Regions from separate parts of the Blautia sp. DFI.6.71 genome, predicted to be linked through region 1. Evidence: riboswitches for the same ligand, from Rfam matches in the RefSeq annotation. Region 1 holds a riboswitch; the other holds the start of a gene.

Region 1 (8,284 bases):
ATGAAAAAATGACAATAGGAGTGTCTGTATATAATCTGAATGATGCGGAAGTAAGAGAGTTTAGAAATTATTTTGAAAATTATGTCGGTATGGCTTTTGAAGTTGAGTTTTTATATTCTTCCAGTATAAGCACTGCAGAAGAAGAAATCAGCTTTATAAATGAGCTTCATGAAAGAAATGTAAAGGGAATTATTTCTTTCCTTTCCTCTGATCTTGAAGAAGTTCTTCCGGTATGCGAAGAATATGGTATGTATTATGTGCGTGGTTCAGGAACGATCAGTGATGAAATGTATGAGAAAGTAAAGGATAATCCTTACTTTCTGGGAACGATAGGAACATCTGTTGAAACAGAAAAGGATGCGGCTGCCAATATGGCGGAGTATTTTGCTTCAGAGGATCAGAATAATCAGAATCATTACATAATAGCATGTGGAGGATCTGCCATCGGTAATGAGATGCATCGTCTGAGAACGATAGGTATTCTGAATAAGCTTCAGGAAGCATATGGTCTGTCATATGAGAAGTCTGTAGAAGAACTGGTGAATACGCAGGATACGGAAGAAATTGAAACAGGCAGTGATATTAAGATTACTCTGGTTCCGGGTTATCCAAAAGATCATCTGGATGAAAAGCTGGCTGCTCCGCTGAATACAGGAGAGTATAATGTTATTCTGAGTGTAGTGAGCGCAAGTGATTTTATCAAGGTAATTGATGCTTATGAAGAAGAGAACAGTACAGATGTATTGTTGGGGTCAATTGATTGTTTTACAGAAGATACATACGAAATGTTTAACAAGAAGGGATATAACGGCAAGGAAAGAATCGACTATCTTGTAGGAAAATATGGTGCTATCGTTGCACCATCATTTGTTGCTATGAAGAATGCTCTGGAAGGCTTTGCAGAAGATTACCGTGAAGATGGAAGTGCTTTCCGGCTGCAGCAGTCATTTTGGACAGCGGATTCAGTAGATGAGTTTAATAAGCAGTATGTGTTATCTATTGGAATGTATGATAATACATATAGTGTAGAGGACATGATGGGAGTTCTGAAATCCTATACACCGGAAACAAATTTTGAAGAATTCCAGAAATTTACGGAAAAATAGATAGAAAATAAAAGTCTGAAATAATTGACGTATGCATGATAGTATGTTATGATAAAGAAGTATTCATACGGCCATTTGATGATTTTAGAGATAAGTTCAGACCAGCAGAAGCGTCCTGCTGGTCTGATTAAAAGGGAAACCGGTGTAAATCCGGTACGATCCCGTCACTGTGATAGTTGTTTTTCAGCTGCATACCACTGGAAGATATTTTCTGGGAAGGTGCTGAAAGTATATAGGCTTAAGTCAGGAGACCTGCTTATTTCTAGTAAAAGAGATTCTTGCGGACGACGAGAAATCCTGATTAAGAGTTACAACTTCATGTGTTGCATATATATATGTTTGATTCTTTAACGGTAAGATTTCGTGACGGATGCGGGAGCATCTGTCTTTTTTTCGCTCAAAATCATAGGAATGGACAGTATGAGAAGGAAGAAAAACAACGAAGAAACAAAAAAAGAAAGGAAGTAAAGGATGAAAAAAACAAAAAGAGAATTACTTGTGTTAGCAGCAGCAACAACAGTTGCGTTATCAATGGGAGTTACTGTACAGGCGAAAGGTGATGAGAAGGTTTTAAACTTCGGATGTCAGATGTACACAGATGGATGTGTAAACAGTGCAAATGATGAAAACGGTGGATGGAATGCTATGAGATATGGTATTGCTGAAGCATTATTTAAATTCGATGACAATATGGAAGTTATCCCGTGGCTTGCTGAGAGTTATGAAGTAAATGACGAGCATACAGAATGGACGATCAAGCTGAAAGACGGAATTAAATTCTCTGACGGATGTGATTTAACTCCGACAAAGGTAAAAGAGTATTTTGATCACATGAAAGAGGTAGGACCTTCCGGATCTGCCAAACCGGAGAAATATCTGGAATTTGAAGCAGAAGTTACTGTAGATGATGATGCAAATACAATTAACATCAAAACAAGCAAACCATATGCAAACCTTGTAGGACAGCTCTGCCATCCAACAATGGGAATTACAGATGTAGAACATATTGAAAACTATGATAACGGAATTATTGGAACAGGTCCATACAAGATTGAAGAATTCAATGGTGTAGGTGTTGGTTATACATTAGCTGCAAATGAGTATTATCGTGAAGATGTCCCATACGATAAAGTCAATCTGCTGTTCATGGGAGATAACTCCGCAAAAACAATGGCACTTCAGAGCGGTCAGGTAGACCTGGTTGAGAACATTACAAACGTAGCAGATATTCAGGACTTCCAGGATAACGATGACTATACTGTTGATATCGCATCAGGTGTACGTTGTGGATTTGCATGGATGAACTTTGACGGTGTTCTTGGAAACAAAACACTTCGTCAGGCAATCCTGATGGCAATTGATAATGATACAATCTGTAATTCCAGAACAATCGGTGGACTTTATACACCAGGATTCTCCGTACTGCCTTCTACTCTGAACTATGACTATGACAAACTGGAAAATCCATATACCTATGATCCGGAAAAAGCAAAACAGATTCTGGATGATGCAGGAATCGTTGATACAGACGGAGATGGAATCCGTGAACTGGATGGTCAGAATATCAACCTCAGATATATTTCTTATGAAAACCGTCTTCTGAATGACTTTGCAGATGCTCAGGCACAGTATCTTGCAGAAATCGGTATTGGTGTTGTTCCTGAATACGGAAGCTCAGATGATCAGTGGAGTAAACTTGCAGCACTGGATTATGACCTTAATAACAATAACTGGATCACTGTTGGTACCGGAGATCCTCTGGCATATATGGCTAACTGGGCAACTGATACCAGCTACTGCGCATACTCCAACCCGGACTATGACAAGTTATATGAAGAATTAAAAGGTGAAATGGATCCGGAAAAGAGAAAAGATCTGATCTTCCAGATGCAGCAGATTCTGGTAGATGATGCAGCGGTTCTGATTGATGGATACTACAACTCATCTATGATCTACAGTAAGAAAGTTGGTTCTGCACATATCCATACAGCAGATTACTACTGGCTGTCAACAGAAATTACTCCTGCAGAATAAGAAAAGTCTGCGAATTGTGAAGTTACTGAATAGTTACAAACAGAAATAAAAAGAGGTGTCTTTTTTGAGTAAAAAGCAAATAATCAAGCGTTTATTACAGATTGTGATCGTATTGATCGGTATCAGCTTTATTACATTTGCACTGACCTTTATGTCACCAGGTGACCCTGTACGAAACATGTACACGGCAACCGGTGTAATGCCTACTGAAGAAATGGTTCAGGAGACACGCGAGGAACTTGGTCTGAATGATCCGTTTCTGGTGCAGTATACCAGATGGCTTAAGAACTGTCTGAAAGGTGACTTTGGCAAATCATACAGCTTAAATAAACCAGTTACAGAACTTCTTGCAGCCAGATTATGGCCGACTTTGAAACTTACATTAATGGCCATGATCCTTATGCTGGTTATTTCTGTACCTTTAGGTATGTTGTCTGCCATATATAAAGATAAATGGATCGATTATCTCGTCCGGGGAATTACATTCCTCGGATGTGCGATGCCTAACTTCTGGGTTGGACTTCTGTTAATGCTGGCATTCTGTGTTTATATCAATGCATTTCCGGTTATCAGTTCTGCGGGAGACTTTAAGAGTCTGTTTCTTCCGGCTTTGACACTTGCGATTGCAATGTCTTCCAAATATACCAGACAGGTAAGAACAGCGGTGCTGGATGAACTGAGTCAGGATTATGTGATCGGTGCACAGGCAAGAGGAGTAAAGAAATCAAAGATTATCTGGGGCAATGTATTTCCAAATTCATTGCTTCCGCTGATCACAATGTTTGGTCTTTCCATAGGATCACTTCTTGGAGGAACCAGTGTTGTAGAAGTAATCTTCTCTTATCCGGGTCTTGGAAACCTTGCAGTTTCAGCAATCACATCCAGTGATTACAATCTGATCCAGGGATATGTATTATGGCTTGCCCTGATTTATATGGTCATTAACCTGATCGTTGATGCATCTTATGTTTATATTGATCCACGTATGCGTTTAAAGGAGTAGAATCATGAAAAAGAAAAACAGATTTTTAGCAAATAAAACTTTTGTCGTGTTTTCTATTCTTGCAGTCTGTATTATTCTGACAGCAGTATTTGCACCGGTGGTAACCAGAGGGGTTGACCCGTTAAAAGGTTCTCTGGTAGATGCACTGCTTCCGCCATGCAAGGAACATATTTTTGGAACCGACAAAATGGGCAGGGATATTTTTTCAAGAGTTATTTATGGAGCACGTGCATCTCTGTCAGCAACCTTTGGTGTTGTTGCCCTGATCTTTCTGGTGGGAACTGTTACCGGAGTCCTTGCAGGATATTTCGGAGGTGTCATTGATGCTGTTATTATGCGAATTGCAGATATGATGCTTGCTTTCCCAGGACTGGTACTTGCTCTTGCTGTTGCAGGTATTATGGGCGCAAGTATCAAAAATGCGATCATCGCTATTGTAGTAGTAAGCTGGACCAAATATGCGCGTCTGGCACGAAGCCTAGTTATGAAGATCCGTGACAGGGATTATGTATCAGCAGCGATCGTTACCGGTTCCAAAACACCGTATATGCTGTTTCGATATATGCTTCCAAATGCACTTCCTACACTGATCATTACTGCTGCCACAGATATAGGTTCCATGATGCTGGAACTGGCAGCAATGTCCTTCCTGGGATTTGGCGCGAAGCCGCCGGCACCGGAATGGGGTTATATGCTGAATGAAGGAAGAGCGTGTATGCAGTCCGCTCCGTGGCTGATGATCTTCCCGGGTCTTGCTATTTTTGTAGTAGTTGTTGTATTTAATATGCTTGGGGATTCCATCCGTGATATCCTCGATCCAAGAAATGAGTAGGAGGAATAAACATGCTGAAATTAGATAATGTGACAATCTCCTACAAAAATGTTCCAACTGTTCAGAACTTTAATCTGGATATGAAAGAGGGACAGATCGTTTCTCTGGTAGGAGAATCCGGAAGTGGAAAAACCACTGTTATCCGTGCTGTTCTGGGACTTCTTGCAGGTGGCGGTAAGGTCACAGAAGGAAGTATTACGTTTGAAGGAGAAGACCTTTTATCCTATACACCGGAACAGTGGAGAAAACTTCGTGGTTCTGATATTTCCATGATTTTTCAGGACAGTGGTGCAATGATGAATCCGACACGTAAAGTCGGAAAGGTATTTACAGAATATATTCTTACTCATGAGAACATTTCCAAGAAAGAGGCATGGAGTAAGGGAATCGCAATGCTGGAGCGAATGAGACTTCCGTCTCCGGATAATATTATGGAATCTTATCCTTTCCAGTTATCCGGTGGTATGAGACAGCGAGTTGGTATTGCGATGGGAATGACTTATCAGCCGAAGCTTCTTCTTGCAGATGAACCGACTTCTGCACTGGATGTAACAACACAGGCGCAGATCGTACGTCAGATGATGAAGCTCAGAGATGATTACCATACAGGCATTATTGTAGTAACCCATAATCTGGGTGTAGCTGCCTACATGTCAGATTATATTGTTGTAATGAAGAACGGAAAAATGGAAGACCAGGGAACAAGAGAGTATATTCTGAAAGAATCAAAGAATGAATATACCAGAAAACTTCTGGAGGCAGTTCCATCCCGGGGAGGTGAACGATATGTCTGAAAAAAGAGAAGTAATACTGGAAGCGAAACATGTAACCAGAAGATTTGCGGCATCACATGGACGTACTCTGCTGGCGAACAATGATATTAATCTGAAAATGTATAAAGGTGAAACACTGGGTCTGGTAGGAGAATCCGGATGTGGTAAGAGTACATTTATGAGATTTCTGGTTTCTCTTGATACACCTTCAGAGGGTGAGATTCTGTACCGCGGTACAGATATCACGAAATTAAAGGGAGAAGAACTGAGAAATAACCGTCAGAACATTCAGATGGTATTTCAGGACCCGACCTTATCTTTTAATCCGAAAATGAACATTCGTGATATTGTGTGTGAGCCTTTGATGAATTTCAAAAAGATTAAGAAATCGGAGAAGGATGCTGTCTGCAGAAAACTTCTTGAAATGGTAGAATTACCAGGAGATTTTGCAGATCGTTATCCTCACAATATGAGTGGTGGACAGCGTCAGCGTGTTGCGATCGCGAGAGCACTGGCACTGGAACCGGAAATCGTTGTTCTGGATGAAGCAACTTCCGCTCTTGATGTTTCTGTTCAGAAAACAGTAATTGAACTGATCACGAAGCTTCAGAGAGAAAAGAACATCACATTTGGTTTTATCTGTCATGATATTGCACTGGTTCAGTTAGTGGCACATCAGGTAGCCGTTATGTATCTTGGAAACCTCGTAGAGGTTCTTCCGGGAAAAGATCTTGATATGAAAGCAATGCATCCATATACAAGAGCACTGATGGGTGCAGTATTTGATATTAATATGGACTTTTCCAAACCAATCGAGAGTATTGAAAGTGAGGCTCCGAGCCCACTGGATCTTCCACAGGGATGCCCGTTTCAGGGAAGATGTGAGCATTGTATGGATATCTGCAAAAAAGAGAATCCAAAACTTGTGGAAGTGGAAGATGGACACAGTGTTGCCTGCCATTTGTTCCAAAAGGGCAGTAAATAATGAAAAAAGATAGTCTGATCTCTGAAAATATAGGAAAAGCATTATTACTTTTTGTACTTCCACTGATTGCGGGAAGTCTGATCCAGCAGTTGTATACAACAGTTGATGCGGTTATCGTCGGACAGTTTACGGGAAAAGTCGGACTTGCTGCAATTGATTCTGTACATACACTTTTTAAGTTTCCGATTAACTTTATGAATGGTCTTGCAACTGGTGCGACGATTATGATCTCCAGATATTTTGGAGCAAAAGATAAAGAAGGACTGCATTGCGCAGTGCGGACAGCTCTTTTGCTTGCCGGTATTCTGGGAATTATCTGTGCAGCAGCCGGTGCTGTTTTTTCTCCATGGCTGCTTGATATCATGTCTGTTCCGGAAGAAGTTCGTGCAGGATCACTAATCTACTGCCGCATTTATTTTGGCGGAATATGGGCAATGATCCTTTATAACATGATGGCAGGAGTCCTGCGAGCGTTTGGAGATTCTAAAAAGCCATTATATGTACTGGTCGTATGCAGTGTGGTTAATATTGTTGTAGACCTCATACTGGTAGGACTTATGCATACTGGTGTTGGAGGAGCGGCAGCAGCTACTGTACTTTCTCAGATTGTAAGTGTTGTACTTACCGCATATTTTCTTGTGAAATCTGATTTCCTGGAAGAAAAGATAGGAATCAGAACTATGAAAATCTGCAAAGAGCATATGGGGATGATGGTAAAAAAAGGTTTCCCGTTAGCTCTTCAATCTATGTTGTTTCCAATTGCCAATTCTATTGTTCAGGCAAGTGTCAACACAATGGGAACTGACAGTATTGCGGCATGGGGAATTTGTGATAAACTGGATTTACTGATCTGGCTGATCGCGGATTCTATGGTACCTGTACTGACGACATATACCGCACAGAATCTCGGTGCCGGTAAGACGAAGAGAGTAAAGAAAGGAGCACTGATCGGTACTGGGTTATCTGTAATCGCAGTAGGAATTATCAGTCTTGTTCTTTACTTCGGTTCAGGACTGATTGGACCGTTGTTTATTGATCAGAAAGACGTTCCGACACTGATCCCGCTGGTTGTAAGATATATGCAGATGATGGCACCTTTTTTTGTATTTTATGCAGTTGCAGAGGCGCTTTCAGGAGCCTGCTGTGGTCTGGGTGAAACGCTGGTACCGATGATTACTACATTACTTACAATTTGCCTGTTTCGAGTAGTATGCATTTTGCTTGTTTTACCGTCATTTAAAACAATGGAATGTATTGTATGGATCTATATTGGATCATGGGTTGTGTCCGGTGTTGCTTTTGCTGTTTTATATCTGGCAAAAGTCAGGAAACTCTACCATAAGAAAATTAAATAAAAAGATTGCAATCATTTTGTAAATGATAGATGACACAGAGGATATGGCAGGAAGAATGATCAGGCGGTATCCTCTGTTTTTATATATTTGCTATTTTTCTAACATTAAGCTATTGACAGAGGACGAAAATCTGTTATAATAAAATAAACAAATGAACAAGTGCTCATATGATAATGTGAAAAAATATTCATGAGCC
Region 2 (8,284 bases), on a different contig from region 1:
CTCTCCACCTGACAGCGTAGAAAATGTGCGATCCGCAAATGCATCCATCTGTACCGTTTTCAGTGCTTCTTCAACAATCCGGTAATCTTTTGCATTATCCCGTTCCAATGCTTTCTTATGAGGTGCACGTCCCATCAACACGACTTCCCGTACGGTAAAATCAAAGTTGTAGTAATTGTGCTGTGCCACAACTGCCATTTTTCTGGCGGAGCTTTTTACGCTCATGGAATGGAGTTCTTCGCCGTCCAGATAAACGGCACCTGCATCTGGCTTCAGGATACGGTAGATGCATTTTAATAATGTAGATTTTCCGCTTCCGTTTGGTCCGATGATCCCTACCAGTTCCTTATCCTTTGACTCTATGGAAATTCCCTTCAGTATCTGTCTGGCGTGAAATCCGACCTGAATATCTTCTGTAGTGATCTTCATTACTTACTACCTCCAAATCCATAGGATTTCCGCACAAGCAGATAAATAAAGCATGGAGCACCGATAATGGATACCAGCACACCGATCGGCATCTCAGAATTCTTCAGGATCACACGACATGCCACATCACACCAGATCAGGAATGATGCACCAAGCAGTGCACTTAATGGCAGTAATCTTCTGTGGTCTGTTCCAAACAGGATTCTGATCACATGAGGGATCACAAGTCCTACAAAGCCGATCACACCCGCACAATATACTGCAAATCCAATCATTACAGAAGCAACGATCAGATAAAAAGTTCTCAGCCTGTGCAAATCAGTTCCCAGTGTGATCGATACATCATCTCCTAACAGCATCAGATTCAGATTACGATATTGCGTCCAGAAAATAATCACACAGATCAATGTAACCGGAAACATCACACCTGCTCTGCTCCAGCTTGCGCCTGCAAGGCTTCCCATCGTCCACTTCATTACTTCTGTTGCTGCATTTTTGTCGTTGGTGATATAGATAACAAAATTGGAAAAAGCAGAACATACCGCACTGACAGCCATTCCGGCAAGGATCAGTTTGGCAGAAGTAGCTTTTCCGCCCATGTTTGCAATAGCAATGACTGCAAAAGAAGTGACCATTGCACCAATAAATGCAGTAACACCAACTGAGTTTCCACCGAGAAATCCACCAACTCCAAGCATGATCGCCAGTGTTGCACCAAAGGATGCACCGGAGGAAATACCAAGTACATACGGATCTGCCAGTGGGTTCTGGACAATCGCCTGCATAACTACGCCACAGACGGAAAGAGCCATTCCAACTGCCAGAGCCAGCAGGACTCTGGGCAGTCGAATGAGCCACACAACATCGTGAACTGCGCCTTCTGCATAGGCGGACAGGCTTTTGATATGAAACAATTTATACGCAATGACACTGTATACATCTTTCAGTGACAGATCTGCATTTCCAAAAGTGATCGCTGCCAGAATGGAAAAAATCAAAAATGCCGCAAGCCCGATAAGAACTGCCACATACATGGATGTCCTGAGCACACTGCCTTTTTTTGTCTGTGAAACCTGTTCTTTCACTGTTATGTCCTCAATCAGTCAAGATTCACATCCGGATATAATCCTTTTGCGAAAGTTTCAATACCATCCTGTGTACGTGTTGCACTTGCGTACATTTCACTGAGCATGATCGGATAAACACGACCGTTCTTTACAGCGTCAAGGCTCTGAAGTGCTTCGTCATCCTTGATAACGGCAAGCTGGCTTTCTTTTACAGTTTCCGGATCATCACCTGCATATGGCATGTATACAACAAAAATCACATCAGGGTTTGCTGCAATGATATCTTCTTTTCCTGCTGTAGAAGCATCCGGGTTTGCCAGAGTCGCACCCAGTTGTGTTACCATATCTCCACCAAGGCTCTTTGCACCATAGTTTGTGATATCTTCTCCAAGAGGTTCCAGAACCATTACGCTTGGTTTCTCTTCTACATCTGCTGTTGCTGTAAGAGTTTTATCGATCACTGCCTGTGCATCATCTACGATTGCCTGTGCTTTGTCCTGTACATCAAAAATCTTTCCAAGATTTAAGATGTCTGTAAATTCATTTTCCAGAGTTCTGTCTCCGTCAGGGCGTGTGTTTGTGTTGTAATAAGTGTTGCAGCCTTTGTCGATCCAGTCTGTTACATTTCCGAGATTTTTATCAGAAAACAGGGAGCTCCAGGATAAGATCATGTCTGGCTCCAACATCGTTACAGTCTCAAGGGATGGGGTAAATTCATCAAGATAATTTGTTTTTGAAAATGCATCTTTAAGTTCATCCGGAACTTCATTGTCAAGACCTGCAGTAGCTACCAGACGGTCTTCCAGGCCAAGTGCAAGCATGGTTTCAATGCTTCCCTGATATACAGCAAGAACTTTCTCCGGTGCCTTTTCATAGGTTGTTTCGATTTCATTTCCATCATAATCATAGGTTGTGATGGTCAGAGGATATTCTGTCTTTGTACCTTCTGCGTCTGCTGTCTTATCTGCATCTGCTGAATCCTGTGCGTCTGCATCTTCCTGTGTATCAGAGTCTGCATCTGCTGCCGGCTGATTGTCCTCTTTGATTGTCTCAGAGTCTGCTCTCTCTGCTGCAAAAGCTGCCGGAGCTGCGGAAACTGCCATAGCTGCTGCCATCATAATTGCCATGATTCTTGTGGATAAATACCTGTTTTTCATTTGACTTCCTCTCTTTTCGTATATGTTATTTATCTGTTCGTGTAACCGAAAAGATGGGACTTCAGAAAAAGTAAAATAGAAGTGATAAGAATAACGGATACTTTTTACGGAAGCTCCTTCTTTACGCTGTCAGGCAGGTTTCCTGACTCACAGTTCACAGAAAGTTTCCACAAAATAAAAACTGATACAACATCCATGCTTCAGCAGTTCATGAATGTTGTATCAGAAATATTTCCAGATACTCTCTGGCAGCCGGATTCCGCCTTCTCACATATTTATGCAATGACATATTACAATCCCGCTTTTTTTCTGTATACAGTGGCCGCAACCGTTCAGGCATTTCACCTGATTCCCTCTCACATTACCATACACAAAATCTGCATATGATAATGTTCACTTAACAGCTTATTCAATTACGCTGATACAATTCTAGCACACTGCTTTTATAATTACAACCATATTCGAGACACATCAGAATTCTTTCTTCTCCATAAGCCGGACACCAATCCCAAAAGACCCCATATATACAATTACTGTAAACAATACAACTCCAGCCAATACCATTCCCCGGTTCAGTCCATTCAGCCATGCATCGACTGCGTCTGCTGAAAGTCCCATTGTTTTTATCAGAGCATAAACTACGGCAATTATAATAGCCCACATGACCATTGCAATATAACGTCCTTTTTCTGCTCCAAAATGTATTACAAGCGGGAGCGATACTGACAACATAAGAAGCGCCAGTGGAATGTATATCAGAGTGCCAATAATTTTCTCACTCAGGCACCCCTGAAGCTCTGCCACACCTTTACAGATCACTCCCGTTATTGCTTCAATTCCCCACGCTGCAGCCGTAAGCCCTGCTCCCAGCAGATATTTCTCCGCCACATACTGTTTTCTGGTAACCGGCAAGGTCATAAGAAATGCAAGACCATTATCAAACTCATCATAACTTATAGTCGTAATGGCAAAAATTGCTGTGACAAACGTAAAATATCCTATAGCAAAACTGACGCTCCCACTTCCTGCCAGATTCAGGATGACTCCCATTACAATAACCAGGATAAAATACTGTTTCTGCTGTTTCATCAGTTCTATATCCTTTACAAATAATCCCTTCATACCTGTTCCTCCATCATCACTACCAGATCATCAATCTTTCCATTCTCAATTACAACATCTGGATAATTTTCCATATAAAATTGTTTCTGGTTTGTCAGACACCTGTATCCATAAGCTTCTTTCCGGATCTTAATAAGGTATTGCTGATCCAGTTTTTCGTACTCTTCTTCTGCAACTTTAAGAACTGCATAATCTGACAGCAGTACATCTGTATCCTCATGAAGGATAATTTTTCCGGCATGGATCATATAAAAATCGTCACAAAGACTCTCCAGATCTGATGAAATATGGGAACTGATCAGAATAGAACTGCTTTCATTTTCTTCCATATATTCTCTCAGCATGTTCAGCACCTCATCCCTGGCAATCACATCCAGACCAACTGTGGGCTCATCCAGAATCAGCAGTTCTGCCTTATGGCTTAATGCTGCCAGTACTTTAAACTTTGCTTTCATACCAGTGGAAAATTCTTTGATTTTCTTGTCTGTGGGCAGATTGAATCTTCTGCACTGCTGCAGGAATTTCTCTCTGTCAAAATCTGGATATATGCTTTTCATGATATTTGCCACGCCCGCTGCTGTCAGATACATACTGAAGCCTGAATCTGCAAAAACAACTCCCAGTTTCCGCTTATCCTCCGGCTTAAGCTCTTCTGCCTTTTTCCCAAAGACCTCTATCTCTCCGCCATCCGGATGGATCAGGCCAAGCAAAGCTTTAAATGTGGTGGATTTCCCGGAACCATTTCTTCCAATAAGTCCTGTAATCATCCCAGGCTGTACTTCCATAGAACATTCCAGCGAAAAACCTCTGTAATGTTTCTGCAAATGACTGATTTTCAACATGTCTTAGTCCTCCATGATCATTTCAAAAAGATTTCTGATTTCCTCATCGTTCAGTCCACATCTTCTGCCCTTCATGATTGCCTGCTCCAGATCATGTTCTACTTCTTTGAGCTGTTCTTCCCTCATCAGGTTTTTATTTGTGGCTGCAACGTAGGTTCCTTTTCCATGAACAGTGACGGTAAATCCCTCTTCTTCCAGATTGTCGTAGGCTTTCTTCACAGTCAGGGCACTGATCTTCAGTTCCTTTGACAAACTGCGTACTGAAGGTAATACAGTGTCCGGCTGTAACTCTCCTCTGATAATCGCAGACTTAATCTGGTCTATGATCTGTTCATAAATAGGTACCATGGATGAATTATTGATTATTATATGCATATGTTTCTCCTCCATCTGCAAACAGTATATAACAGTGCATAACTGTTGTCAACTGTTTTATACTGTTATACATGATATTTATTTGCTTATAATCAAAAATGGATATTCAACCTTATTTCCGGCAATCTTTCACAATCGCCTTCTCATAAAATTGAATATCCATATAACCTTAATCTAACTCTGTTTTTTCGAATTAACTTTTAGTGGAAGTCTTATGGTTACAACTGTGCCTTCTTCCAGCTGTGAGCTTATGGTAACCCCATATTTCTCTCCATAAATCATACGAATCCTTTTATTTGTATTTCTGACGCCTATACTCTTTCGCTCTTTATTCAGAACCTCTTTCAAATCTTCCTCACAGATTCCACATCCATTATCCTCTACATAAAAAAGAATATCATTTTCTTCTTCCTCTGCTGAAATCCAGATCTTCCCGGAATCCTGATAATTTTTAAATCCATGCACAATGGCATTCTCTACAAACGGCTGCAGAAATAACTTTGGAACTTCCAGACTTCTTAAATACTCCGGTATATCCATACTCACTTCAAATTGATCCTGATATCTTTTCTGCATAATTCCAATATACCGTTTAAGCCAGTCCAGATCCTCCCACAGCGGAACCAGAACATCACCATTCTGGCTGGTATACTGAAGCATTCTCGACAGATCCAAAAGCATTTTGCTGGCATTTTCCTGTTCTCCTTTAAGGCATACCCAGTTAATGATATTCAGCGAATTATAGAGAAAATGGGGATTCATCTGTATATTTAACGACATGATCTCCGTGTCTCGTTTCTGGATCATCATCTCATATTTCTCATGAACCAACATCTGCAGGTTCTGATTCATTTCATTCAGTTTTTTATAAAAAAACGCAAACTCATCCCTGTTGTCATATACAATTCTTGCAGTAAAATTACCCTCTCCTGTTTTCTCTATCATGTGCAGCGGTTTATAAACTTTTTTCCCAATCTTTCTGGAAATAAGAACAGCCGTAATAACAGATAAAATAATTTCTATAGTTACCAGAATCAATATTGCCCTGGTAAGATCTGTAGCAATATTCTTGCTGAAAACATTAACTGGAATCATGGCAAGTGTATACCATCCCGTCACCATACTTTTGGAATAGGTTACGATATATTCCTGATTATTTGCACCGTAGTATTTTACAGTTCCTTTATTCTCCGTAATTCCCATATCAGCTGCAGTTACATTTCGAAACAGCTTTGATTCATTCTCACCGTAAGGACCAACAACACTGCCATCTTCACTCATGATATAATAAAGAATCTGAGAATTTGCCTTTGTATACTTTTTCAGCATATTATTCAGATTATCCTCTGTAAAATTAACCACCAGATACATTTGATCAGTCTTATTTTCCAGATGTTCAATATGTCCTGATTCTACCCTGCTTAACTGCAGCTTTCTGACAGCCGTAAATACATGCTCATATTCCAGAAAATCTCTCGGCATATCTTCAATTGAAAACATGTCCATATAATTATATGCCGGAATCCACACAAGTTTTCCATTTGCCTCATCTGCTGCTTTCTGTATTTTAGAACCCATAAAGCTATAATTTGGATAATAGTTCTTTTCCTTTTCGCCAAACTGATAATACGGAGTCACAATATGCGTAGAATAAACCGTGTTATTCCACGGCAGATAGTCCAACAAAATTTTTGAAATTTCCTGACTGGCACTTTCAAGCTGCATACTGTCAGACGTATCCAGATTCTGAAATATTTTATAAATTCTCGCATCTACATTTATTTTTAATGAAAATTCCTCAATATAATCCAACTTTTCATCCAGAATATCACTGACATTCTCAGCATTTTGCCACATTTGTTTTTCTGACTGCCTGATCAGTTCCTGTTTTGACAAATGGAAGATAAATAAACCCAAAAGCACAACAGGAATAATGGAAATACAAATAAATGAACTAATCAGCAGAGTTTTAAATTTTGTATATTTTAATTTTTCCATCATCACCCAACTCTTTTGCGAAATTCTTCAGGTGTCATATTATGACGTTTCTTAAATGCCCTGTTAAAATAATTGGGATCCTTATACCCTACTTCCAATGCAATCTTCCTTACCTTATCAGAAGATGTTTTCAAAAGATTCTCTGCTTTCTCCATACGAATATCTGACAGGTATTCAGAAAAGGAAATTCCGAATCTCTGCTTAAATAAAGTACTGAAATACGAAGCATTAAAATGATACAATGCAGCAATCTGCTCCAGGCTGATCTCGTCCTGGTAATGTTCCTCTATATACCGCCTGCTTTCATCCAAAGGATCTGTCTCCTGTGAATCTGCTATTTCCCGGAAAGCGATTATATTTTTTATTAATTCCGCTGACCTTTTTTTCAATTCAGAATACCACTGACTTTCGATCAGACGATTATCCAATGCATTTAATTCTGACAAGTGTTCAGCTTTCAGATAGGGCTCCATATAACGTAAGATTCTGAAAAAAAAGAATACGATTTTTCTTTTAAAAATATCCGGCTGAACACTTTTATGCTCTGACAGAACCTCTGTTATTTTTTCAAAAATTGCTTCGCTTTTTTCCAGATTTCCTTCTTTTATAGAATTCAGAATTGCTTCACTGCCTACAGAATCCTCCTGCTTTTCATCAGACAGATATTTCTCTGCCTGCAAATATCTTTCTTCTTCATAAAAAGAATACTTCATCGCGGCCATAGCCTCTTCATATGCCTTGTTTCCGCAGCTTTCCATATCCGAATACAGAGAGCTGACTGCAAAATAAATTCTGTTTTTCTCAAGTACCAGGATATTTTGAATAAACTCCTCTATCTGAGTGATCTGTTCCTGTTCAATTCTTGATCCTGACAAGGCCAACACAGCCAGCAGATTTTCTGTTCCGTTGACCTGAAATGTAATTGACGATGTATCTATCAGATGTTTTTTTATAAAATACCCTATCTCCCGTTTCATCTCTTCATTAAGAATCAGATGCTGCTTATTGATCCGGATCAACATCAGATAGCCTTCCTGTCTCAGAGGAAACATCTCACTTAAGGGCTCCCATACCTTACGTCGTGTATGGTGGATATACTGATTCAGAAGCCACTCCATATATCCATATGCAGATTCCTTCAATCGTCGTTCCATCTGATCTACTTTTTGTTTTTGAACCTGATCCTGATTTTTTGATTTCTTTATTTTCTTAATGGCACGCTTTAACTCTTCTGCATCTACAGGCTTTAGCAGATAATCACTTGCATGAAACTGTAACGCCTCTCTTGCATAGG

What was found. A riboswitch is a leader RNA that binds a small molecule or an ion and turns the genes downstream of it on or off. The one in region 1 is predicted to bind cobalamin.
Region 2: linked by a shared signal. The riboswitch ahead of LJE12_RS10075 (ABC transporter substrate-binding protein) and the one ahead of LJE12_RS03320 (ABC transporter substrate-binding protein) in region 1 are both predicted to bind cobalamin.

What each region holds. Positions count from the first base shown of each region.
Region 1 is NZ_JAJDMJ010000003.1:125,401-133,684, reverse strand. It holds gene LJE12_RS03325 (hypothetical protein) at 1-1,106, shown strand, start outside; cobalamin riboswitch at 1,182-1,380, shown strand; gene LJE12_RS03320 (ABC transporter substrate-binding protein) at 1,578-3,140, shown strand; gene nikB (nickel ABC transporter permease) at 3,196-4,143, shown strand; gene nikC (nickel transporter permease) at 4,148-4,975, shown strand; gene LJE12_RS03305 (ABC transporter ATP-binding protein) at 4,987-5,769, shown strand; gene LJE12_RS03300 (ABC transporter ATP-binding protein) at 5,762-6,733, shown strand; gene LJE12_RS03295 (MATE family efflux transporter) at 6,733-8,088, shown strand.
Region 2 is NZ_JAJDMJ010000020.1:496-8,779, forward strand. It holds gene LJE12_RS10065 (ABC transporter ATP-binding protein) at 1-429, opposite strand, end outside; gene LJE12_RS10070 (FecCD family ABC transporter permease) at 429-1,514, opposite strand; gene LJE12_RS10075 (ABC transporter substrate-binding protein) at 1,529-2,653, opposite strand; cobalamin riboswitch at 2,769-3,037, opposite strand; gene LJE12_RS10080 (ABC-2 transporter permease) at 3,125-3,775, opposite strand; gene LJE12_RS10085 (ABC transporter ATP-binding protein) at 3,772-4,617, opposite strand; gene LJE12_RS10090 (GntR family transcriptional regulator) at 4,621-4,992, opposite strand; gene LJE12_RS10095 (sensor histidine kinase) at 5,167-6,993, opposite strand; gene LJE12_RS10100 (response regulator transcription factor) at 6,993-8,284, opposite strand, start outside.